One region of the Paenibacillus sp. FSL R7-277 genome, then DNA from elsewhere that is predicted to be linked to it. Evidence: predicted binding sites of a transcription regulator. Region 1 holds the regulator's gene; each other region holds the start of a gene.
What was found. Region 1 encodes LexA, which represses DNA repair genes until DNA is damaged. Its sites were predicted from a motif close to CGAACATATGTTCG; they were not measured.
Positions count from the first base shown of each region.

Region 1 (8,004 bases):
CAATGGGTGTCACGGAGACGACCAGGCCCAATGTATGCAAAAAACCGAATACAATTGGCGGCAGCGAGGAGATTATTTTATATTGTGCTGAAGACATACCAAAAGAACAGGCTTCCTAAAGCTAGCACAGCTGTCATACCAAGCAGCACTCCAATAATGACTTTTTCAGATCTGTTGTATTTCTTCAATTTGATCACCTCAACAAACTCTAATATAAAAAACCAACAGCTCTCTTTTACCGAGAAATAAATCCCGGACTGCTGTTGGTATATGGAACTGAACGTCTCTGATTAGGTTAATGTATGATTATATATTTTGGTGATCCTTATGATGAAGATCCCTATATTCATTCTTTGTTAAACCAAACAACATAGAATCATGATATTTACCATTGATATAGAAGATTTGACGTCGGACTCCTTCTTGAACGCATCCTACCTTTCTAAGCATAGCAGCCGATGCCTCATTTCCGTCCAGAACATAATCATTAAATTTATTAAGTCTACGCTCGAAAAATGCATATTTTAAGAGCATGTGCACTGCCCTGGTACCGTAACCCTTACCTCGATAGGGATGATCAATTACAATACCTATGCTGAAAGTACCATTCCTCTCGTCAATGCTGTTTAAATTAATACCACCTACCGTTTCACCATTCATATCTTCAATAGTAAACATGATTCGGCCATTAGTGGATGAAAATTCAACGTTCTCTTCAACGAATTTCTTCGCATCCGAGATTGTAGGCGGCAATTCAATAGTACATTCCAGAAAACGACGGGCAGGGGTATCGAATGCAGTTAAATATATACTTTCCCAATCCTCAGCCTCTATTGAACGCAATCTAATTTCATCATCTTGCCAATAATAGTTTGTATAATCTATATTTCGCATAAGTACACCTCCAAATAATATCACTATTCTATAAGTTTATCTCATGAAATATATATTTTGGAGGTGCTTTTTGATTATAAGTAATCTTAACATGTTGACATTACTTAGATGGTGAAGTTCTAAGATTATTGTTCAAAGTCAAACGGGGGGCGGAAGATCTGCTACATTAGTATATAAGTTATTCCGAAGTATGTTTATAAAAAAGGCGCCTACTCCCACCAAACGTAGTATGTGCCTAGCTGCTCTGTAAGTTGGTTGATCGTAGCGAGGATCTCTGGCGAATATTCGGTGATCAGAACGCCTTGGATGAGCGGCATAGCCTTAAGCGAAAATCCATTCACGTTCCCTCCCAGGTTTAATAGATTATTCTTCAACAGGAACCGAGGACCGGAAGGCATACCATAGCAGTCCATAAGCTATTCCGAAGTAAAGGAGTATACCCAGTATGGATATGGACAGAAGAATGATGATAACCTTATTTCCGTTCATACATTTACCTCCTAAATAAAAAAACTCTCCCGATTTTTAGTGTGGGGGAGAGGCTGAAGATGAAGATGAAGATGAAGACTAAGCAAAACCCTTATATCATAATATAAAGGAATTATAATTCCAGATCAATCCACTTCATTTTACATACTATTCCATCTCCTATATACTTAACCAGAACAGAATCCTAGTGGGAGTTATGGGAGCGGATGATGAAGAATACATATAAGATTATGCTTTCGCTGATGCTCATCATGGCGTTGATAGGTCAGGTGGCTGGGGCGGAAGGAGCGGCTGTGCCAGCGGAGACCCAAGCGAGGCTTATGGAGCAATATGGGCTGGATGCGCCGGCTCTGCCGTTGTGGGATTGGAGCAGCGTTGATGTCGGGGTCAGTGGAATTACAGGTGGGATGCTGTTCGTGTACCGGATGATGTTGAATCCGCTGGGGGTCATGTTGCTAGAGATACTATATATTCTGTAGTAGAGGGGGAAAAGCATGAATTCGCGTTATGATACGCCAAGTCCTGCACGCAGAGTCCACAGGAGATCGGGCGGTAAGTCGTTACTGGTCCTTATCCTTGTTCTGATTGTGATGGCTGTTACGAATCCGGGAAAGGAAGCATTCAGTAAATATTCTGTAAAGAATCTGGAGAATACGCTTGATCAGGAAATAGGCGACGGAATTAGCAAAGTGGTGGCCCAGCCTGTAATTGAGTCTTTGACCGAGAGAGATAACTACTTTTTGTTCTCAGTATTCAGTGTACCAGACCTTAAGAATACCAATTTTTTTACCCGGGATGGCGGGGCCACGAAGAAGTATATCGGATTGTTCAAAATCCTTTTTATTAAGCTGTAAATATGGTTTACATATTGTTCCATGACCCGGTATAATTGAATAGATTCGAGACGGAATCTTTAATATGGTTGTGGAACAAGGAGGAACGAAGTTGAATACGGCTTATAAAGTACTGTCCAGTGATGCTGATCTATTCGCTGCTGCACTGGCACAGGTACAGGTCTACGTCGTTCAGCTGGTTGATGGCAAACCGCATGTGATTGCTGATTATGCCGGACCTGTACAGAAATGGACACCGGAGTACATTGTGCTGGCCGGAATGACTTATAGACGCGATGAATTTGAATTCCGGGTACGATTGAACAAAAAGTAATCAGATTCGCTGCCCACTACCTGCAGCTCTAACTAACATTACTGCCGAATCACACAATCTTTGGAGCCATTCTTGGCATCTCTTATACTATCCAAGTGTAAAAGAGAGGTGTAAAGATGAGCCAAAGAGAACGTAACCGGATTCGCAGAGCCATTAATGTCCTGCTGACACAGCGGGCAATTCTGCTGGAGAGACTGGAAGAAATCAATGAGAATCTGCGCAGAGTGCCTAGAGGTTCGCGGGCCAGAAGAGAACTGCTGGCAGCCAGAGAATCGATCCGCGAGGCCATCCGTTTGAATACGGTGGCTATCCGTCTGTTGAGAAGTGTGCTGTAGTCTGTATCCGCTCTAATTCATATGAATCACAAGAACCCTTGGGGCGCAATCTGGCGTCTCAAGGGTTTTTGTGACGTTCCTATTCCCGGATGGTAACACGGGTACCTATGGGAACGAGGGCGGCTAGAGCCAGAACATCTGCGTTATACATACGAATACAGCCGTGTGAGACCATGTGGCCAATGGAGGATGGGTCATTGGTTCCGTGGATGCCGTAATGCGGCTTGGACAGTCCCATCCAGAAGGCACCGAACGGGCCGCCTGGATGGGGCTGTTTGTTAATGATGGTGTATTCGCCTACCGGCGAGACGGTTAACATTTTGCCGATGCCGACAGGGAAGCCTCTGGTGACAACGTCATTATCCAGCAAATACAGCATGCGCTGTGACAGATCGACGATAATTCGGTAATTGGGCATACAGATCAGCACTCCTTTGTAACAGGATATGTGCGGAGCTATGCAGCGGTTCGCAGAAAAATGGCCATAAAGACGAATGCGAACAAATGTTTGTATACAGCTTTTTGGCCACTACACGAAGTAAAATGAACATAAAACAGGCTGCTTCGCATGGTGCGGAGCAGCCTGTTCTTAAGCGGGGAGTAGATTAGTGGATATCGCGGAATAATCCGATGACCCGGCCCAAAATCGTAACGCGGTTGAGGCGGAGAGGCTCGTACGCCGGATTCTCCGGCTGCAGCCTGATATGATCCCGTTCCTTGTAGAAGGTCTTGACAGTTGCTTCATCTTCTTCGGTCATCGCTACAACAATATCGCCGTTGTCGGCAGTCTGCTGCTGGCGCACGATGACATAATCCCCGTTCATAATTCCGGCATCTACCATACTGTCACCAAGAACAGATAGCATAAATACCTTGTTATCGCCTACATAATGAGCAGGCAATGGGAAGTAATCCTCAATATTCTCTGTAGCTGTAATAGGAACACCAGCTGTAACCTTACCCACGACCGGGATGCGGGTAACGGTCTGGACGAATTGATGCACATTCTCTGAATCTTCCTGGCCGAGTAATTCAATGGCACGCGGTTTCGTTGGGTCACGCCGGATCAGGCCCTTCTTCTCAAGCCGGTCCAAGTGACCATGCACGGTTGAGCTGGAGGCCAAGCCGACAGCCTCGCCAATCTCGCGGACGGACGGAGGATAACCCTTGCTGCGGACTTCATTACGTATAAATTCCAGGATCGCCAGCTGACGACTAGAAATCTTTGACATCGGAATCAACCCCATATACTATGTTTGGGAAAATTATAACATAGAACTTCCGTTCGTACAAACATAAGTTCTAAAATGAGGAAAATAAGAGAACGGAAATAAAGAGAACAAATGTTCCGAAAAAACTATTGATCGAAACACATGTTCGTGTTATATTATTTTCGAAAGCAAGAACATGTGTTTGGAGGATGATGATCATGTTAAAGTATAGTACATACAACAGCATCTACAATAATGAGGATATCAAGGTGTCCGCTCCCGGTAATCCAACTGCTCATAGTTATGTAACCAAGATCAAGGACGGTATTCTTCATAGTCTCGCTGCGCTCTCATCACTATTCCGTCAGGTCAGCCTGATGAAGCTGGTTCTGGTGCTGATGCTTGTTATTTCGGGATTCACTGTGGTGGGGAATGTTTTTGCCGGTTCGGTCTCGTCGATGAAGCCGGATAAGCGGATCGTAGTCGAACGCGGAGATACCTTATGGAGTATTGCGTTAAGCAACAAGCCTGAGGACATGAAGACTGCCGTATATATAGAAGGAATAATGAAGACGAATCATTTGGAGAACAGCGGCATTAAGGCCGGAGATATTCTGACTTTACCTTTATACTGAAGGAATATGTCAGACTAATGATCGACTGTGAGAGCTTTCAGGGGGTAGACCTTGACAAGCTCTTTTTCTCATGGCAAAGTTAAAATGAATTTAGAGGGAGGGAAACGTATTGAATATTGACGAATTGGTCGCACGCATCAATGAATTGGCACGCAAAGCTAAGAACGGCGGCCTGAATGACGAGGAACTGGCTGAACGTGCCAAGCTCCGCGAGATGTACCTGGGGAATATCCGCACTAACTTTCGGGCCCAGCTTGATACCATCGAAATTGTGGACAATCCGGAGCATGAAGAAGGCAATAACGGACTTAAGCATTAGCCTGTTGCCTTTTCATAGATAATACAGGATGACTAGGGGGAACTTACATGGCCCGTTCTTGGGAAAGAATGGTTCAACGCAACACGAAGCAAATTAACCAGCAAAGAAAGAAGCAGGGGAAGGACTCCATTTACACTTCCAGCACTAAGACTGCCGCGAAAAGCATCGATATTTTCAAAGGTCGCAATATTGTATTCCCCGTTGTACTGATGCTGCTCGGTATCATGTTCTGGGTGGTCGGCTCAATTGACGAAGCCAAAGGAAGCGGGATTCTGGCTAACTGGCTGGGTGTAGTGCTGTACTTCCTGCTCGCTGCGCTGCTGTTCTTCCGCCGTCCGTTCCTTAAGGTTGAGCGTGCGCGTATCTCTACTATTAAATACAACCGCGAACGCTTCCTGGCTGCGGCGGATATTGAGAAGATCACTTTATCGCGCAGTGTAGTTACCATTAAGTATAAGGGTAAGCGCAAGCAGTGGATTTTCTCCAAGCTGATTAACCGTTATGACACTGCTGCGATGGGGGAACGCCTGGAGCAGTTCGCCAAGAACAACAACATTGAGGTCGTGCACGAATAGGAAGACAGACCAGCATATAGGGAGTGGGAGAACAAATGCCGATTACCGCCGTACTATTTGACCTTGACGATACTCTGCTGTGGGATGACCGCAGTGTGGAAGAAGCCTTCCGCTATGCTTGCGAGGCTGCTGGAGATTCCGTTGATCCCGGAGAGCTGGAAGCTGCTGTACGCAGGGAAGCCCGTACACTGTACGAATCCTATGAGACGTATCCGTTCACGAAGCTGATCGGTATTAACCCGTATGAAGCGCTGTGGGCGAACTTCACTGCCGGTGAGCAGACTGAGTTCCGTCAACTGGAACAGCTTGCCCCTGTCTACCGTAAGGAATCCTGGCGCCGTGGCCTGGCCTCACTCGGGGTAGAGGATGAAGCGCTGGCTGCACAGCTGGCTGACAAGTTCGCCGCAGAGCGCCGCAGCCGTCCTTATATCTATGAGGAGACGCTTCAGGTGCTGGACGAGCTGCGCGGTAAGGTGAAGCTGCTGCTGCTGACGAACGGCTGCCCGGCTCTTCAGCAGGAGAAGCTGGATGGTGTGCCGGAGCTTACCCCGTATTTTGACCACATTGTGATTTCGGGAAGCTTCGGCAAAGGCAAGCCGGACAAGGGAATCTTCGAGCATGCGCTCGGACTGCTGGATATTACTCCGGAACAAGGTATAATGGTGGGCGATAAGCTTACGACAGATATTCTTGGGGGCTTGTCTGCCGGACTGACTACGGTCTGGATCAACCGAAATAGCAAAGCCTCCGACCCGGAGATTACACCGGATTACCAGATCAGCCATCTCTCGGAGCTTCTGCCGCTGGTAGACTCCTTATAATTGAATTCTATGAGGCCAGTATCCTATTTAGTGGATATTGGCTTTTTTTATAAAGATATGACTATTCTCATGTTCACGAGTGAATCATGCAGCTTCTTTAAGGCAAATTGAATAAAATGTGTATAATAAGAAGAGTAGCGATCTGACTTTCATTGTAATATAGAATGGATATGTTCGTGGATGAAGAAGAATCTACCTATGAACCGGGAGGACTTCAGATGATGAAGCCAAGGATACGCAGGGGACTTATATGCATTGTGATGGGGATGACGCTAGCCGGATGCTCGGGGAATAAGGAAGATGAGATGCAGATGCATGCTGCGGCCAATTCCTCCATGTCACCGATTAAGGTGGAGCTGAGCTGGACCCCGGAGGAAGTAACCGCAGGGACGGCAGTTAGCTTCAAGGCTGTGGTGACACAGGACGGTGAACCAGTGGATGATGCGAGAGAAGTAATGTTTGAGGTCAACGAGGCAGCGGATAAGACCAAGAAGGTTGAAATCAAGGGTGAAAGTGCCGGAGAAGGGGCTTATGTCGGGGAACATACCTTTGCAGAGGCAGGCGAATTCAGTGTCACTTCACATGTGACTGCCCGGACGCAGCATTCCATGCCAAGCAAGAAACTTGTGGTAGCGCCGTAATAGAAATGAAATCAATGGAAATACAAATAATGCAGGGTGGAAAGGAAGGCTTTCCGAAATCCCTTTATTCTGCTAAAATTACTCTAATGTTTCACTGGGGGGATGGAAAGTGGCCAAATACACACTTGCTGAGAGCTTGCAGCAGCGCATATTGATACTGGATGGAGCTATGGGTACCATGATTCAACAGGTGCCGCTCACCGGCGAGGATTTCGGCGGGGATGACCTGGATGGCTGTAATGAAATGCTGGTGCTGACCCGGCCGGAGGTTATACAGGACATTCATGAGAAATACCTGGATGCCGGTGCGGATCTGATTGAGACGAACACCTTCGGTGCCACTTCAGTGGTGCTTGCCGAATATGATATACAGGACCGTGCCCGGGAGATTAACCTTGCGGCCGCCAGACTTGCACGTAACGCCGCAGATAAATATGATACACCGCAGCGCCCGCGTTATGTTGTAGGAGCTATGGGACCGACCACCAAGACGCTCTCTGTCACCGGGGGAGTCACCTTCAAGGAGCTTATAGACAGCTATGAAGAACAGGCGGTTGCCTTGATCGACGGCAAGGTGGACGCGCTGCTCCTGGAGACATCCCAGGATACTCTGAACGTGAAGGCTGGAAGCATTGGCATCCGTAACGCCTTCGAGAAGAGCGGAATTACGCTGCCGGTGATGATTTCAGGAACGATTGAACCTATGGGAACCACGCTGGCCGGACAGAATATAGAAGCCTTTTATATTTCGCTGGAGCATCTGAAGCCGGTGTCCATCGGACTGAACTGTGCTACCGGACCGGAGTTCATGCGGGATCATATCCGTTCGCTGTCCGCGATCTCTTCAGCGGCCGTCAGCTGTTACCCGAACGCAGGTCTGCCGGATGAGAACGGGAATTATCATGAATCTCCGGATT
Region 1 is NZ_ASPX01000054.1:301-8,304, forward strand. Features, by position in the region: gene C173_RS16215 (GNAT family N-acetyltransferase) at 307-894, opposite strand; gene C173_RS35360 (hypothetical protein) at 1,104-1,235, opposite strand; gene C173_RS35365 (hypothetical protein) at 1,258-1,383, opposite strand; gene C173_RS16220 (hypothetical protein) at 1,590-1,862, shown strand; gene C173_RS16225 (DUF4359 domain-containing protein) at 1,878-2,237, shown strand; gene C173_RS16230 (hypothetical protein) at 2,329-2,550, shown strand; gene C173_RS16235 (hypothetical protein) at 2,667-2,885, shown strand; gene C173_RS16240 (L,D-transpeptidase) at 2,965-3,303, opposite strand; gene lexA (transcriptional repressor LexA) at 3,491-4,117, opposite strand; gene C173_RS32915 (LysM peptidoglycan-binding domain-containing protein) at 4,315-4,731, shown strand; gene C173_RS16255 (DUF896 domain-containing protein) at 4,841-5,050, shown strand; gene C173_RS16260 (hypothetical protein) at 5,098-5,625, shown strand; gene C173_RS16265 (HAD family hydrolase) at 5,661-6,446, shown strand; gene C173_RS16270 (FixH family protein) at 6,611-7,087, shown strand; gene metH (methionine synthase) at 7,257-8,004, shown strand, end outside.

Region 2 (8,004 bases), on a different contig from region 1:
GGCACGGGGAACGCGTGAGATCCGGGCCTCCTTCGTGCATGCGGCCAAAGCGCTGGCCTACCGCTTTTACAGTGAGGGGAATTGTATCTTCCGCTTCACGGAGCTGGACCCGGAGAACCGCGCAGCCCCGGACTATCCTGAGGAGAAGGTGAAGGAGCTGCTGTACGCGCTCAAATCCGGCAATGAAGAAGGCTGTCATGAGATCATCGGCGAGATCTTCCGGCAGTGGACCCTCTCCGGCAGATATCCTGATCCGCTATCGATGGTCCGTCTGTTGTCCGGGCTGACCTTCGCTATGTACCGGGCGTTCTGTGATGAAATCACGGAAGAGGAGCGCATACAGCTGGAGGCTGACTTGACGGCGCTTGAGGAGAACCGTTCTTTAACCTTTGGCGGGTGGAAAAGCTATATCAATCACTTCGCCAGCATGGGCTGTGAATTCGTCGATAGCAAGCAGTTCCGTGATGTAACACAGTCCATTAACCGGGCCAGAGAATACATCCGGCTGCATCTGGAGGAGAATCTGACCCTGAACAGCTGCGCGCAGGCCGTCCATCTGAGCCCGAGCTATTTCGCAGGCGCCTTCAAGAAGGAGACAGGCATGACGCTGATTCAGTATATTACCAAGCTGCGGATGGAGCGGGCGAAGGAGCTGCTGATTGCCGGGGCGCAGGTGCAGGAGATTTCCCTGATGCTCGGCTATGAGGACCGCCCGTATTTCAGCGGCCTGTTCAAAAAATACTGCGGACTTACGCCCACAGCGTTCCGGCAGAAATACCTGAAATAAGCAGGAGCCGAAGGAACAGGGACAAGCATTTTTCCCCCCTTACAAAGTTAGAATGTCCCTCACCCCACTGAAAGCGGAACCATTATGATTACGTTAACAGATAGCCGATTGCAGGCTGTCAGGACAAGCACAAGGGGGCATAACGATGGATAAAAAATGGGTTGTTGCAACAATGAGTACAGTGCTGGCACTCAGTCTGGCCGGCTGCGCTGCCGACAGCAATAAGGAGCCCGCGGCAAGTAACAGCAAACCGGCGGACACCAAAGGAGATAACGGGGCAGCAAGCGGCGGCAAAACCAAAATCCTCTACTGGACACCCGACCGTCACGACGCCGATTTCATGAAATCCAAGATTGATGAGTTCAACAAGACGAATAAGGATAACATCGAAGTGGAAATGACCGTGATGGGGGACAATTATCCGCAGGCGGTAGATATCGCTTTTGCCAGTAAGCAGGCTCCTGATGTGCTTCAGATCAACGACTTCCAGACCTATTACAAAAAAGGCTACATGGCCCCGATCAATGACTATATGAGCAGTGAGATGAAGGAGACCTTCAAGGACAGCCTGCTGGAGAACAAGAATACCGTGGACGGCAAGACCTATACCCTGCCCAACACCGGACAGATCTGGAGACTGATCTATAATAAAGATATCTTCAAGCAAGCGGGCATTGAGAATCCGCCGAAAACTCTGGACGAGATGGTTGCTGCCGCCAAAAAGATTACCGAAACCGGCAAAAAGGACGGCATATATGGCTTCGCCAGCCCGTTCAAGAGCTCAAGCGGCTTCTGGCGTGCATCCAATACCGTAGCTGGCGCGAGCAACAATACCGGCATTGACGGCTACAATTACAAGACCGGACAATTCGACTTCAGCATGTACAAGGATATTGCGCTGGCCCTGCGTCAGATGAACGAAGACGGCAGCATGCTGCCGGGCGTAGAGAGTCTGGACATTGATCCGCTGCGCGCGCAGTTCGCCCAAGGCAAAATCGGCATGTACATTAACCACTCCGCAGAGCCCGGCGTCTACAAAGACCAGTTCCCGACCACCGCTAATTGGGCTGCCGTTGCTGTACCGACAACAGATGGAACGATCAAGGGCGCATCGCAGATCATCGGCGGCTCCTACATCGGCATCAGCGCAGACAGCACGCATAAGGAAGCAGCGTGGAAGTTCATGGAGTATGTGTACAGCGACAGCCTGCAAAGCGAGTATTATGAAAAAGGCTACGGCATCTCCCTGATCCCTACAGTCATCAGCTCCGGCAAAAAACCAAGTATTCCCGGCATTGAAGGCTTCCTGCCGAAGCGTTATGACGCGATTTATCCGGCGAACCCGCTGACCATTACAGAAGGGTCACTGGAAGGCAGTAAATGGAGCGATGCGTTCTCGGCATTCGTTTTCACCGGCGGCGATGTGGACAGCATTATCAAAGACCTGGATACCCGGTATAATGCTTCATTAGAGAAAGCAAGAGCCTCCGGCGCAACGGATATTGTTGCCGATCCAAGCTTTGACGCATCGAAGCTGCAGGGTAAATTATCCACCGACGAATAAGAGGTAAGGTTCAGGCGGGCGGCCGATGCATGATAGATTCGGCCGCTTTCTTGCATATTGAGAGAGGAGCAGATCCGAAATGATTTTAGAGAACAGCGAAGCAGCAAAGACGGTTCTTAATGAGAGCAGTTCCCGCACCCTGCTTGCAAAGGGGGGCTCGATGATGATGGTGGAGGTTACCTTCGCCAAAGGCGGCATCGGGGAGGTTCATTCCCATGATGCGCATGAGCAGATCAGCTATATTGTGAAGGGCAGCTTTGAGGTCAAGGTCGGGGAGGAGACGCGTATTCTGAAGGCGGGCGACAGCTTCTATGCCGGCTACAATATTCCGCATGGTGTGAAGGCGCTGGAGGATTCCGTGATTCTGGATGTGTTCAATCCGTTTCGTGAGGACTTCCTGGAGAAGCAGGAATGAAGGATTATTATCTGAACGCATCTGAGCTGCGCAGCGCTGCCGCTTATTATGCCCGTCATTTCCCCATTGAGGCGCAGAACTCGGTTCAGATTGCCGAGCATGCCGTGGACAATGAATTCATCATCCCTTATACCGGCGATCTGAGCCGCTGGATTCCGCTGGGCAAGCCGGTGGCGGACTGGCTGCATAATCCTACGAACGACCCCGAATTCACCTGGGGCATCAACCGCCACTGGCATATGCTGGATCTGGGCAAGGCCTATCTGATGAATGGCAAGCAGGAATACGTTACGGCCTTTATGCAGCATTTCCGTTGCTGGCGCGAGCAGAACCCGGTTCCTGTGATTCCGTCGTATGAGGAAGCGGTCTTTTTCCAGAAGCTGGGTCCATGGCGTCTGCTGGAGACCGGCCTGCGGGTGCAGTCCTGGATCTCTGCGTACAAATATATGGAGGACAGCCCGCTGCTGGATGGACACTTCCGCAGTGAGCTGCTGGAGGGGCTTGCGGAGCATGCTGAATTTCTGACCCGCTACCTGGGCAGCACGGAGATCAATCATGCGATTATGCATATGCAGGGCCTCTACATGATTGCTGTCTTCCATCATGAGCATCCGCGCGCACCGTATTGGCGGCAGCTGGCCGAGGAGCGCCTGGAGCTGTGTCTGTTGCATCAGGTCGGGCCGGAAGGGATACAGATCGAGCTGACCACCCATTACCATGATGCCGCCATTGAGATGTTCGGGACGCCTTATCTGCTGGGCGCGTTATCCGGCCACCCGTTCTCCTCCTGGTACGGCGGGCAGCTCCGCAAGATGGCCGCGTTCACCGAAGCGCTGGTCCGCCCGGATCACCAGTCCACGGGGATCGGCGATTCCGACTGGATCAGCAGCGGCCGGCAGCGGCTGACGCTGCTGGGGGCCATTCTTAAGGATGATGCACTGGTCGGACGCGGCACGGGCAATGCAGAATGCCTCTGGCTGCTGGGAGCCGAGACGTATGAGCGGTGTGTTCAGCTTCAGGCGGAGTCTGCGCCTTCGGTGAGCAGCGTGGCTTTTGTGCAGACCGGGTATTATGTGATGCGGGACCCGCAGCAGTATCTGTTCTTCGATGCCGCAGAGATGGGCGGAGCGCACGGTCATGCCGATGCGCTGAATCTGGAGTGGATGTGGAACGGGCAATTGCTCTTCACCGATACCGGGAGGTACACCTATGAGGAAGGGGAATGGCGCCGTTATTTCAAAAGCACCCGGGCACACAACACTATTACCATAGACGGGTTGGATCAGACGCCGTATATCTCTACCCAGCAATGGGGCGAGCCTGTGGCTAAGGCCAGCACCTTCCGCTGGGAGAGCAACAGCCGTTACCACTTCATTGATGCCGCGCATGACGGATACATCCGTCTTCCCGGTCCGGTAATGCACCGGCGCTGGGTGCTGCTGGGCGTGGAGGTGCCGCTGCTGCTGATTGCCGACTGGCTGGAGGCGGATGGCGAGCATGAGCTGGAGCAGCGGTTCCATCTGCACCCGGAGGCGGTGCTGGAGCTGTTTTCCGAAGCCGGAGCGGCTGGAGAAGCAGTGACCGGAGAAGCTGAAGTTGAAGCTGAAACAGCCGTTATTGGAACCGGAGGAGACGCAGCTGGAGGATTTGCCGTCGCCGCACAGCCTACAGCAACCGTGGTCTATCCCGGCTCTACAGTGAAGCTGAATATGAGCTGGATGACAAGCGGCCTGAAGGATGAACAGTTCACGGTGAATAAGGAGCAGGGCTGGGTATCGGAGGTCTACGGCTCTAAATCGGAGATTCCGGTAATCGAGGGCCGGGCGGCTTGGGCCGGTAAGGCTGGAATTCTGACCCTGTGTCTACCCGGCGATGCGGCGGACAACAGCGGTCCGCTGCACGTGAACACTTGCATGGTGGACGCGGAGCGGCGGCGGGTCGAGCTGTCCTATGTATACGGAGATGCGATCGGCACCATTGTAATCGGCCCGGACACCCTGGGCTGGACGGAGCGGAAGGAATAAGCATTTTGTGCTGGAAGTTATTAAAGATAAGAATATTAGCAGATAAGACTTCTCCGCTGGCCGTTTTCCGGCTGCGATAGGCTTAAATGCACTTTGTACAACTAAAACATCCGATGTCGAATCGATTACCTGTTTAGGTGTATTTCGTACAATAAAATATTCACGCATTGCCGGTTCTTGCCTCTTTGGGCAGATTTAGTTGCACAGACTACAGCTATACGAGAAAAGTATGCTGTTCCGCTGCTTTTAAGTGTACATTCTACAACTATCCCTGTCTTGCCCTTCACTTGGGAGGAGTTGCAGCAGTAACTGTTAGCCTTGAACCTAATTGACATGATTTATTCAGACTCTTCCGCCCGCCGTTTGCACGGCTCAGGGAGAGTCTTCTTTATTTCTGCATTTGCAAACAATGGCAAACGTACGTTCTGGAGCGGGCGGTGGAGGTATGCTATACTATTGAGACGAGAAGTTTCATAGATTCTGGTGTCGCATAGAGTGCCAGGGTTCAACGGAAGGAGTCTGCTGAAATGACGGTTAACTTCATCATCGGCCGCTCGGGCAGCGGCAAGACGACTACAATATGGGAGCGGGTATCCTCCAGGCTGAAGGCAGAGCCGCTTGGGGCCCCAATCATTATACTTGTTCCCGAGCAAGGATCATTCGGAGCGGAACGGGGACTGCTGGCGGCGGGCGGCGTGAAGGGGAGTCTGCGCGCCCAGACGCTCAGCTTCTCGCGGCTTGCCTACCGGGTGAAGCAGGAGACCGGCGGCAGCGCAAGTCTGCCTATCAGTGAAGAAGGCAAGAAGATGCTGATCTACAAGATTATCAGCAAGCGCAAGGAGGAGCTGAAGCTGTTCGGGGCTTCCTCGGACCGGCCGGGATTTGTGGAGCGGCTCAGCAGTCTGCACACAGAGCTTAAGCGCTGCTGTCTTGGAGCCGGAGACCTGGAGGAGCAGATCGGCAGAATGCGGGATGCCACGCTGGGCAGCCCTATTCTGGCCGGGAAGCTGGATGATCTGCATCTCGTCTTTAGCGAGCTGGACCAGGAGATGTCACAGCTCTATATAGATGAAGAGGACAGACTAGCCGAACTGGCTGAGCATATTGCGGACTCTGCCTATATCCGCGGCGCTGAGATCTGGGTGGACGGCTTCCACGGCTTCAGCAACCAGGAATTCATCGTCTTGCGTGAGCTGATGCAGTACGCGGACACAATGACCATTGCGCTCACACTGGACCGGATCTATCCGCCGGGCGTTGCCCCGCACGAGCTGGAGCTGTTCCATCCGGCGGCGGTTACTTACATTAAGCTCCGGGGAATAGCGGAGGAGATGGGACTTACCGTATGGGATGAGCTGCTGGCTCCGCCTGTCCTGCCAAGGTTCAAGGACGCTCCCGTACTCGCGCATCTGGAGCGCGGATTACAGCGCCGGCATCCCTGGACGGGACCGGCTGAACAGGTGAAGGAAGCCATCAGCATCCGGGCTGGGGCTTCACGCCGCACCGAGGTGGAGGGCGTGCTGCGCGAGATGCAGGCCCTGGCTAGAGAATCGGGGGCTAAATATGGGGAAATGGCGGTATTCATGCGCAATATGGCTGATTATGAGCCGCTGATTGCCCCGTTATTTCAGGACTTCGGCGTTCCGTTCTTCCTGGACCAGAAGCAGAGTGAGCTGCATCATCCGCTGGTGGAATTCATCCGCTCCGCTCTCGATGTCGTCCGCCGCCGCTGGCGTTATGAAGATGTGTTCCGCTGCGTGAAGACAGAGCTGCTGCTCCCGCTGGACGGAAACATTACCCGTGCCCATATGGATGAGCTGGAGAACTATGTGCTGGCCTGCGGCATTCACGGCTATCGCTGGACGGACGGGCGCTCCTGGAAGGGGATTCCGCGCCTCTCCCTGGAGGGCAGTGAGGCTGTAGATGAAGCCATGCTATCCAGAATGGAAGCCTGCCGGAGTGCGATTACAGGACCGCTGCAGGCATTTGAGCAGAGAATCAAAGCCAGCCGCAGCGGTCTGGAGCTATGCCGGGCGGTATATCTGCTGCTGGAGGATACGGAAGCGGCACGGAAGCTCGAAGGGATGGGAGCGGAGTCTCTGAAGCAAGGCCGCCCGGAAGCTGCCCGGGAGCATAGCCAGCTCTGGGGCGCTGTTCTGGGTCTGCTGGACCAGATTGCCGAGATGATGGGCAAGGAACGGATAGATTTCAGCTTGTTCGCCGGGGTGCTGGAGACCGGGCTGGCTGAGCTTAAAATGGGGCTCGTCCCGCCCGCACTTGACCAGGTGCTGGTAGGTACGATGGACCGTACCCGGGTGTCTGGAGTGAAGTACGCCTTCCTGCTCGGTTTCAACGAAGGAGTGGTTCCGGCACAGTTCAAGGAAGACGGCATTCTGTCCGAAGGGGAACGGCTTATGCTGGAGAAGTCCGGTATGGAGCTTGCGCCGGGCTCATCCCGGAAGCTGCTGGATGAACGTTTCCTGATCTACAATGCGCTTACCACTGCCAGCAGGAAGCTGTGGATCAGCTATGCCGTAGCTGACGATGAGGGCAAAGCGCTACTACCTTCGGAGGTCATCCGCCAGCTGCAGGGAATGTTCCCGCAGCAGTTAGATGAACAATTCCTCTCCGGCTTCCCGCAGAGCGGCAATGATGACGACGCTGTCCATATGGCCTTCATCGGCCATCCTGAGCAGACGCTCCGCATGCTGCTGCTTCAGCTCCGCCAGTGGCGTCAAGGGGCAGAGATCCCCGGCATGTGGTGGGAGGTCTATAACTGGTTTGCGGCGGAGCAGGGTGCAGACAAGCCTGCGGATGAACAGGCAGCGGAATACCGCCATGCGGATCTGTCCATGAAGCTGAAGCTGGAGCGGCTGCTCGGCTCGCTGTTCTACCGCAATGAAGGCATACGGCTGAAGAAGGAGACCAGCCTGCGCCTGTATGGCGGCTCTACGCTGCGCGGCAGCGTGTCACGGATGGAGCGGTTCGTTGCCTGCTCCTTCTCTCATTTCGCTTCCTACGGGCTGAGGCTGAAGGAGCGACAGCTCTATAAGCTCCAAGCTCCAGATATCGGGCAGCTTTTCCATGCGGCCCTTAGTGAAATGGCGAAGCGGCTGCAGGAGCAAGGCCGCAGCTGGGGCAGCATGACTGCGGAGGAATGCCGCCGTGAGGCAGGGGCGACAGTGGATAAGCTGTCTCCGCTGTTACAGGGAGA
Region 2 is NZ_ASPX01000023.1:137,211-145,214, reverse strand. Features, by position in the region: gene C173_RS09715 (response regulator) at 1-787, shown strand, start outside; gene C173_RS09710 (ABC transporter substrate-binding protein) at 933-2,351, shown strand; gene C173_RS09705 (cupin domain-containing protein) at 2,431-2,766, shown strand; gene C173_RS09700 (alginate lyase family protein) at 2,763-4,790, shown strand; gene addB (helicase-exonuclease AddAB subunit AddB) at 5,318-8,004, shown strand, end outside.
Region 2: addB (helicase-exonuclease AddAB subunit AddB) is a predicted target of LexA. The motif match lies at 5,204-5,217, and genes of this name have one in related genera.

Region 3 (8,004 bases), on a different contig from region 1:
GTGAAGGGAAATGAACAGCATTGAATCTATTGGGGAAAATATCAGGATTTTAAGGTTGAAAAATGGTTTCAGTCAGGAGCAGCTTTCACTAAGTGCAGGGGTAAACACATCTTACATCGTGCAGATCGAACGTGGAGAAAAGAACCCTATGATCAAAATACTAGAGCAAATATCGATTGCTCTGGAGATCACCTTAGTTGATCTATTAACTTTGTATGATCCGAAGGGAGGTGTGGGAAGCGGTTGCCATCCGTCAGCTTTAACTATAACCCCTGAAACCATTAAGCAGTGTCTACTGGAAGTATTGATGGACAACACCAATATGATTATTGAAAATAAGAAAATACACAATCCCCAAACAAAAAAGAGCACCCCCAAAGGCACTCTCCCACTCCCAGATTCCTACTCCCCCGGAACATACTCCACCAACTCCGACAGCTTACACTGAAACGTATCACATAACCTGACCAGCGTCTCCAGCTTAACAGTCTCCAAGTCCGTCTCCCGATAGAGTTTGTTAATCGAATTCCGGCTCAGGCCTGATTTCTCCATTAGCTCGGTGATGTCGTCGATCCGGTGTTTGGCCATTAGGATTCTTAAGTTGCTTCTCAACATGAGGCGTAGCTCCCCTCTAGTTATTATGTATGTATAGTTATGCTCCACATCCTCTTTGAAGCGATGTACCGGGAACTGCTGGATATAGATCCTACATATAAAATGCTGCTGCAAGAAAGTGATCAGTACTTCCACCAGCTTAGGAACGCCCTACCCGAGGACCAGCAGGATTCTGCTTTCCAGTATGAAGACACGCAGTTCTCTCTTCAAGTCATTACTGAGCGCTCCATCTACCTGCAAGGCTTCAAGGTTGCGCTCTATCTCTTCAATGAGCTGCGGAGTTCCTCTCCTGCATAATTCTATCTTAATTGCACAATTTCCTGTCTCTATCGTGAACTCTGTTTCTATCCTAAATTCTGTTTTTATCCTGTACTCTTGTTTTCGATATCAGTATGTATAGAAAAGACGCATTCAGCAGAATGCGCCTTTCTCTATTGCTATTTATGCCGAGGACGGGGGTCGAACCCGTACGAAGGTCACCCTTCGCAGGATTTTAAGTCCTGTGCGTCTGCCTGTTCCGCCACCCCGGCATGTTATGATGCGCGAACTAACGCGACAAGAAATATAATATCATGTATCCGGGGGATACGCAATTCCTTTTTTTAATATTGTTGCAGACGCAGCAAACAGCCCGCTCAGCCGAGACTGACACGGGCCTTTTGCTCGTCTTACCGAATCGGATCTGGTCAGATCCGTTCTGCTGTGCGCTGCTCGGACTAGTGGCGGTCACGCTCACCAGTTCTGCTGCGCATGCCGGCCAGACCCAGGAGGCCTAGGAGACCAAGCCAGCCCCAGTTGGAGCGGTTGTCGTTGTTGGTGCCTGTGGTGGTCGTGCTCTGTGCCCGGTAGCGGCCCGTTGTGTTATTGTTGGACAGCGGGGAGACGGAGCTGTTGTCGCCGGTACGGATTTTGTCCTTCATGATGGATTCGGTCTTGTGCATCGAATCTCTGGTCTCATTCATCATGGTGTTGCCCCGGCTATCCATCATACGGTCATCCAGATTGCCCATATTCCCCATGTTGCCCATCCGGCCGTCAGTCGTTGTGCTGTGCATGCCCGGAGCGGTGGTGCTCATAACGCCCGGAGTCGTAGTTGTCATACCGCCCGGCGCTGCTGCGGAGATGTCACCTGCTCCGAGCAGACTCATGGACAGGACCGTACCGCAGGCAAGACTTGTGATCAGCTTGTTCAAAATGTTGTGCCCCCTTCATGGATGTGGTTAATCGCTGATAATTTCCCCATCCGGGACAGCATCTATGCAGAGAAGTTATTCCTTCACAATGTTCACTGTCTTGCTGGACGCATTATACGTGACCTTGGCTCCAAGTGCTTCCGCAATCGCTCGTACAGGCGCATAGGTTACTGCCTCGTCCATGACGCCGGTCGTCAGCTTCTTTCCATTGAGCGTAATATTTACCGGGATATCCTTGTTCACCTCTGGCTCACCTCCGGTTATACGGCTTAGTGCGGCTGCACTCTGCTGGGCAGTGGGCCGTCGGCCTGCCTTCAGGTCCTGGATGCTAAGGCCGAAGCTCATCTGCAGATGAGCGTAATCCTTGAAGGAGGTCCAGTCCCCGCCCCATTCGAATCCCAGCTTCTTCCCCTCCTGCACCACCTCTTGCCAGTCTGCCACCTTGTCGCCATCCCCGTCACGTTTCATATCCCAGGACACATTCCTGCCATCCGGCAGGAGCAGCGCAAAGTCTATTGCCAGTCCGTAATTATGGTAGCTGTCGCCTCCCCGGGCATTGGTTACAATGTCGCCCTTCTTGGTTCGCCCTTGAGCATATAGCTCATTCTGCTGCGCTATCGTGCGCATGCCCTGCGTAATGAGGATCGGTACCCCCCGGTTATAGCTCCGTCTAATCAGCTCGTTCGCCCCGGCCAGTACGGCCGGATGCAGCTTCGCCAGCCTTGCGGCGGACTTCTGCTTGACCTGCTCCAAAGTAAGCATCTACTCACCCCCTGGTATAGTAAATGCCCGCTTAGGCCGGATTGCTTGCACCAATGACCGTTTTTTTCACAAAATAAGCTGTGCAGCGTCCTATCTCCCCGGATGAACTGTGCGCCTACAGGCCAGAATAAGAAGACAGACCGTAAGTCAGGTCATTCAAACGAAAAGGGGGATGAACATGGAGATACACAGCGACAGCTACAGAATAGCCCCGCTTAGCGATCAGGAGGATGTGGTGGAGGTAATCCGCCAGGCGGAATCGGAGATTGCCCGGATGACCGGGAACCCGGAAGTCACGCTGATTGCCTATGAGAAGACGGATGGACACCGCAGCAAGTAAATGAAGCGTGCCCGTGCTGATCCCAGGCAGATAGCTTACCTTTTAGACAATATAAGCCTCCACAATGTCATCTACAAGCAGCCACTTCCATTCCTCCGCCCACTGCAGCTTGAATTCCCGCGAGTGGGTGTGAATGGAGGTCACGAACCCGCTCAGCTTCACCTGCTCCTGAGGATCATACAGCACCAGCGTTACCCGCACATGACTCCGCAGCGATAAGGCCAGCGTATGCTCAATCTCTTCCAGCTTCTGCTCATCCAGAACCGGCCTCAGGCTATGCCAGGTCTCCCGTTCGTCCCTCCTGATCCCGCCCTTATGCTCCGTCAACATGATTCGGCTGCTCTCCCGCAGACCGCCCGCTTCAAGCTTCTTGCCCATTGCTATTCCCCCACTCTGATGTTTATAACCCGGACTACATCATCTTTCCGCTCATAAACCGAACGTATGTTTGTATTATATCCGCGATTCAGCTTGTTAAGCAAGCAGAAATTAATGTCAGGTCAAGGACGCAGAAGGAGGGCTTTAACTGATCATTACAAAGGGTTGAGCTAGCACCACACCTGCATTGAAACAGCCATACTGTGGTTCTAGTAATTTCGCTAATCTGATGCCATCATTAGGGGAAAGGGGTAGAAAGGACGGAGATGATATTTATGATTAGAGCAGCAAATGTGGAGGATCGAGAGGGTATTTCCAGACTATTGACGCAGTTAGGTTATCCGGATACCGAGCTTTATATGAAAGAGAATATAGAAAGACTTCTTGCTGACCCCAATGAGGAGTTAATGGTCTATGAAGCGGAAGGAGGTGTTATCGCCTGTCTTTCCCTGCATTATATCCCGCAACTGGGCCTGAGAGGAGATATCGCCTCCATTAGTTATCTGGTTGTGGACTCCTCAGCTAGAAGTAAGGGAATTGGACAGGAATTAGTGGAATCCGCTTCAGCTTCCGCCACCCGAAGAGGATGTGCCAGTATCCAGGTTCATTGCCATGCCAGAAGAATAGCGGCTCATACATTTTATGAAAGACAAGGTTTCAGGGAGGCCCCAAAGTACTTCTCAAAAAGATTGGACCAATAATTCAATCGGCAGCAAAAAGACGCCTACAGTAATGCTGTACAGCGTCTTCATCTGAATCCTTTGGCGTATAAGAAGTCTTGTCTCTGCTTATTTCACTGACGAAGTCCCTGCGCTTCCAGCACCCGGTTCCTGCTTGGCATCTGTGCCTGCATCTGATACGGTTCCCGGTACGGCTTGCTCCGGTTCAATCAGTCCGGCGGCTTCTCTGGCTTCATTCAGCTTGGAGATGCCGTAGAGCATCGCTATGTCCGCCTGCTCATTCATCGTGTTGAATTCCTCAGCGGTCACATCAGGCGATACTGCGCCCTTGGAAGCCTTCTCCTTGATCTGATAGGCACTCTGGAAAGCGATCACCGAATCTCTAAGCAGCTTCTCGATCGTATCCGGCAGGCCACCCGCAATCTTGATATCGTTCACATGATCTGCAAGCTGAGATGCGGTATCCTGGAAGCTGTCCACAGCCTTCTCGAATTCTTTGTCTGTCGCTTGTCCGGTGGAATAAGAGGTTAGCGTGGTGTTGAAGTTCTCTAGCGAGGATTTGCCCATTTCGTCGAATTTCGACATTTCATTGTAAAAGTTCTGTACCGTCTCCTGTACCTCTTCCGGGGACGCCGGTTCAGCACTGTTATTGCCGCAGGCACTGAGTATCATGACGGCCACTAGCAGTCCTGCAAGTAAAGCTTGTCTCATAGTTAATATCCCTCCACTTAACAGAATAATATCGATTTTTGTTAAGTGCAAATGAAATTAATGTAAAATTCGGCGCAATGAAACATATGTCAGCAGTTAAGCGTATTCATAGGGAGAAACGGCGGGCCATAACCCGTTGATGACTGGCAATTCCTGTTATACTATAATGAATTCATCTGTTCAAGGAGAGGAAGATTATTATGGCTTATTGCACAGCATGTGGTGCGGAATACAAGGAAGGTGCCAAATTCTGCGGGGAATGCGGGGCAGGTACAGAAGAGGCCGGTTCTCCGGCAGCAGCACGCCGTCCGGCGGCTGGCCATAGCTCCGGTCCCGAAAAAGAATTATGGCAGGGCAAGCCTGCCGGCATCTCCGACCGTCTCAAGGGGCTGATCGGACTGAATACCACCAAGTATACGATTACGTCCCAGCGGATTATGGTGAAGAGCGGACTGATCGGCAAGGATGTCGAAGAAATCGAGCTGCTGCGGGTGAATGATTTCTCTGTCACTCAGTCGGTTATGCAGCGTATGCTGGGTATCGGGACGCTGATCATTTTGTCGGATGATGCTTCATCTCCACAGCTCCCCTTCTATAGAATCCGTAAGGTTCAAGCTGTCAAGGATATCCTGCGCCAAGCCGTCCGTGACGAGAAAATCGCCAACAACATCAGCTACCGCGAGCATATCTGACGCTTCGTTACACTTGGTTATGGAAGGTAGAGGGCTCCTGCCGGAATTACGCCTTTGGCCTGGCTGGGGCTCTCCCACATCAGTACCGCCCGCGCATCCCCCTGGTTCTCATAGTACTCCACCTTCAGCTCATGCAGCTTCCCTGCAATCAGACTCACTGTGCCTTGCCGCTCCTGCCCGCTCTGCTTAATCCAGCTGTCAATAATCAGCTTCCCGTCGATCCATATCCGGATTCCGTCATCTGAATACGAGTAGATCGTGTAGGTCTCACTGTAGGCAGCGCTTATTTGGCCGCTCCAGCGTACGGAGAACAGATCTGCGTGAACGGCCGGATCAGGCGCCTCCTGCCTCCAGGCGAAGTTAATATTGGCATCTGTCCGGGTGAGGGCAGGCGTGCCGCTAAGCGTAATATTGTTATAATACTGCCCATAGAGGCCTGGCTTGGGGAGTACCCCTCCTGAAGAAGCATACGCCGCAGCCTTGGCCGAATAATCATCTCTGGAGAACACGGCACTATTCTTCATAAAAGCCTGAATTACTGCATCCTTATTGCGCTCGTACAGCATCTTGCCCCAGGTCATCTGGTAGCTCCATTTGTTCTGCGTGCCTGCCAGCACAGCTGGCGGAGGAAGCTCCCCGTTCTCGCCGATGGCGATCAGCTTGCCGCGCCCCAGGTCCCAGAGCGTATCATGATGGCTTACCTTGTAATCCCCCTCGAAAATATCCGCTGCCAGCACATCCACTCTGCCGCTGCCCGGATAATACTTCGCCGGCTCCTCACTATTCTTGTTCTTGGCATTCGGACTCCACACCCATAGCAGATTGTGCAGCTGATGATAGACGGTGTACCGCTGGAACATGATCTCCCAAAGGGTGACGAAGGAGGACTTTTGCCCCCACCAGAACCAGCCGCCGTTCATCTCGTGGTAGGGTCTCCAGAGTACGGGAACACCGGCGTCATTGAGCTTTTTCAGGAAAACAGCTACCTTATCCAGCTCAGCAATCATTGCCGTATACTCTGGCGTTCCCGGTGTGATGTACTTGCTGAAGTTAGCTTCGCTGAGGCTCATGGAGACATTCGTCCAGGCTGGAGCGCTGCCCGGCAGGTTGGCATGATAGGTCATCGCTACGATCCCCCCGGCCTTGTGCCAGCGGATCGCACTGTCGGTTACGCCCTGCCGCTGGCTGCTGATGAGCTTCTCCGTCTGGTTGCTGATCGGTCCCATCTCATAGCCGTGCAGTCCGGCATAGCTGCCAGCCGTATTCTTAAGCTTGTTGTTGATATCATCCGGGCTCTCCAGGTAATCATGCTGACCGCTGATCATTCCCTGGCCCTGCAGCCAGTACAGCGTCTCCAGTAGCTTCCGTGCGGGCGCCCCCAGCTCCGCGTCAGCGGGAGACATCTGTATTTTGCGAAAAGCCGCTTGCCACTGCACATCACCAATCAGCCGCGAGGCTGAATCCAGCAGGTCCCTGAGGTTGCGCTGTTCCACATTTTCCACCATCCTTTTCCTTGTGTTTGTACATATTATGACGAATTATGGAACTTCAGCACGGCAAATACACAGAATTAGGGCTGTCACAATCCGTTATTCTTACGCTATACTATTCAGGGCACAGGCATTATACCCATACCCACTTACAAAGGAGCAGATATGAAAGCCAAAAAGTCCATCATCAGTCTCATCATTATTGCCCTGCTCAGTCTTGCCGCCTACCTGCTGGAGGAGAACGGGCAATGGCTGCCGCAGACCCCTTCTGCGAATCCTTCGGAGATCGTGAAGCTGAAGTTCCCGGCAGACCGCTACCCGGAGACCGCGAGGCACATCCAGAAGGCCATCCGTAAGGGAGAGTCGGCCATCTGCACGATCAACCGCAAGGAGGCGGAGGAGAACCGTAAGGCGTCTCTGAAGGGAGTCCCCACGAAGAAAGGCTATGACCGGGACGAATGGCCGATGGCCATGTGTGATGAAGGCGGAGCCGGGGCGCATATTGAGTACATAACACCCAGTGATAACCGCGGAGCAGGAAGCTGGGTCGGCAATCAGCTGGAGGCGTTCGCAGACGGTACGCGTGTGGAGTTTATTTTCAAATAAGCCGGCCTGTGGGGGATGTTGTTCAATTTCACTGCGATAAAGCGTAGAATGAAATGGGATAATATAACTTAGATGGAGAGCCGGAAGTGTTCTATATCTGTTATCGGGGCAAACGGCTGTACGGCCCTATGTCCGAAGCTGAAGCCTTACAGGAATGGTTCGCGCTTGCAGGAACAGTCAAGGAGCTCTATATCATTGAAACCGATGCAGCTACAGGCAGAATCAAACGCCAGATCGGGCCAACGGTCCGTGCTCATAAGAAGAAAAAGAAATAGCCCTATCCGGCACAGGCCGGACAGGGCTACACTGGCTATAGGCGGTTCTAGAACAAACAGGCTTTAGTGATGATAACCAGCAGAATGAACAGAACCAGAATGGCACCTGTCGAAGTCCAAGGGCTTACTACCGGAACGATTGGAGGTCCCTGATTCACTCCACCTACGTTATTTCCACAACCGCAACCATACTCTGCTCCCATAATTAATTCCTCCTCTTGAATATTGAATACAGCACAGAATATGTGGAATTCCGCCCCGT
Region 3 is NZ_ASPX01000022.1:56,999-65,002, forward strand. Features, by position in the region: gene C173_RS33340 (helix-turn-helix domain-containing protein) at 11-448, shown strand; gene C173_RS33590 (helix-turn-helix domain-containing protein) at 403-615, opposite strand; gene C173_RS08995 (hypothetical protein) at 718-912, shown strand; tRNA gene C173_RS09000 (tRNA-Leu) at 1,060-1,145, opposite strand; gene C173_RS34930 (WGxxGxxG family protein) at 1,332-1,808, opposite strand; gene C173_RS09010 (M15 family metallopeptidase) at 1,884-2,570, opposite strand; gene C173_RS34635 (hypothetical protein) at 2,749-2,910, shown strand; gene C173_RS09020 (YolD-like family protein) at 2,953-3,288, opposite strand; gene C173_RS09025 (GNAT family N-acetyltransferase) at 3,564-3,989, shown strand; gene C173_RS09030 (hypothetical protein) at 4,077-4,679, opposite strand; gene C173_RS09035 (PH domain-containing protein) at 4,880-5,371, shown strand; gene C173_RS09040 (glycosyl hydrolase) at 5,389-6,864, opposite strand; gene C173_RS09045 (NucA/NucB deoxyribonuclease domain-containing protein) at 7,027-7,467, shown strand; gene C173_RS09050 (hypothetical protein) at 7,554-7,742, shown strand; gene C173_RS34200 (hypothetical protein) at 7,790-7,945, opposite strand.
Region 3: C173_RS09020 (YolD-like family protein) is a predicted target of LexA. The motif match lies at 3,348-3,361, and genes of this name have one in related genera.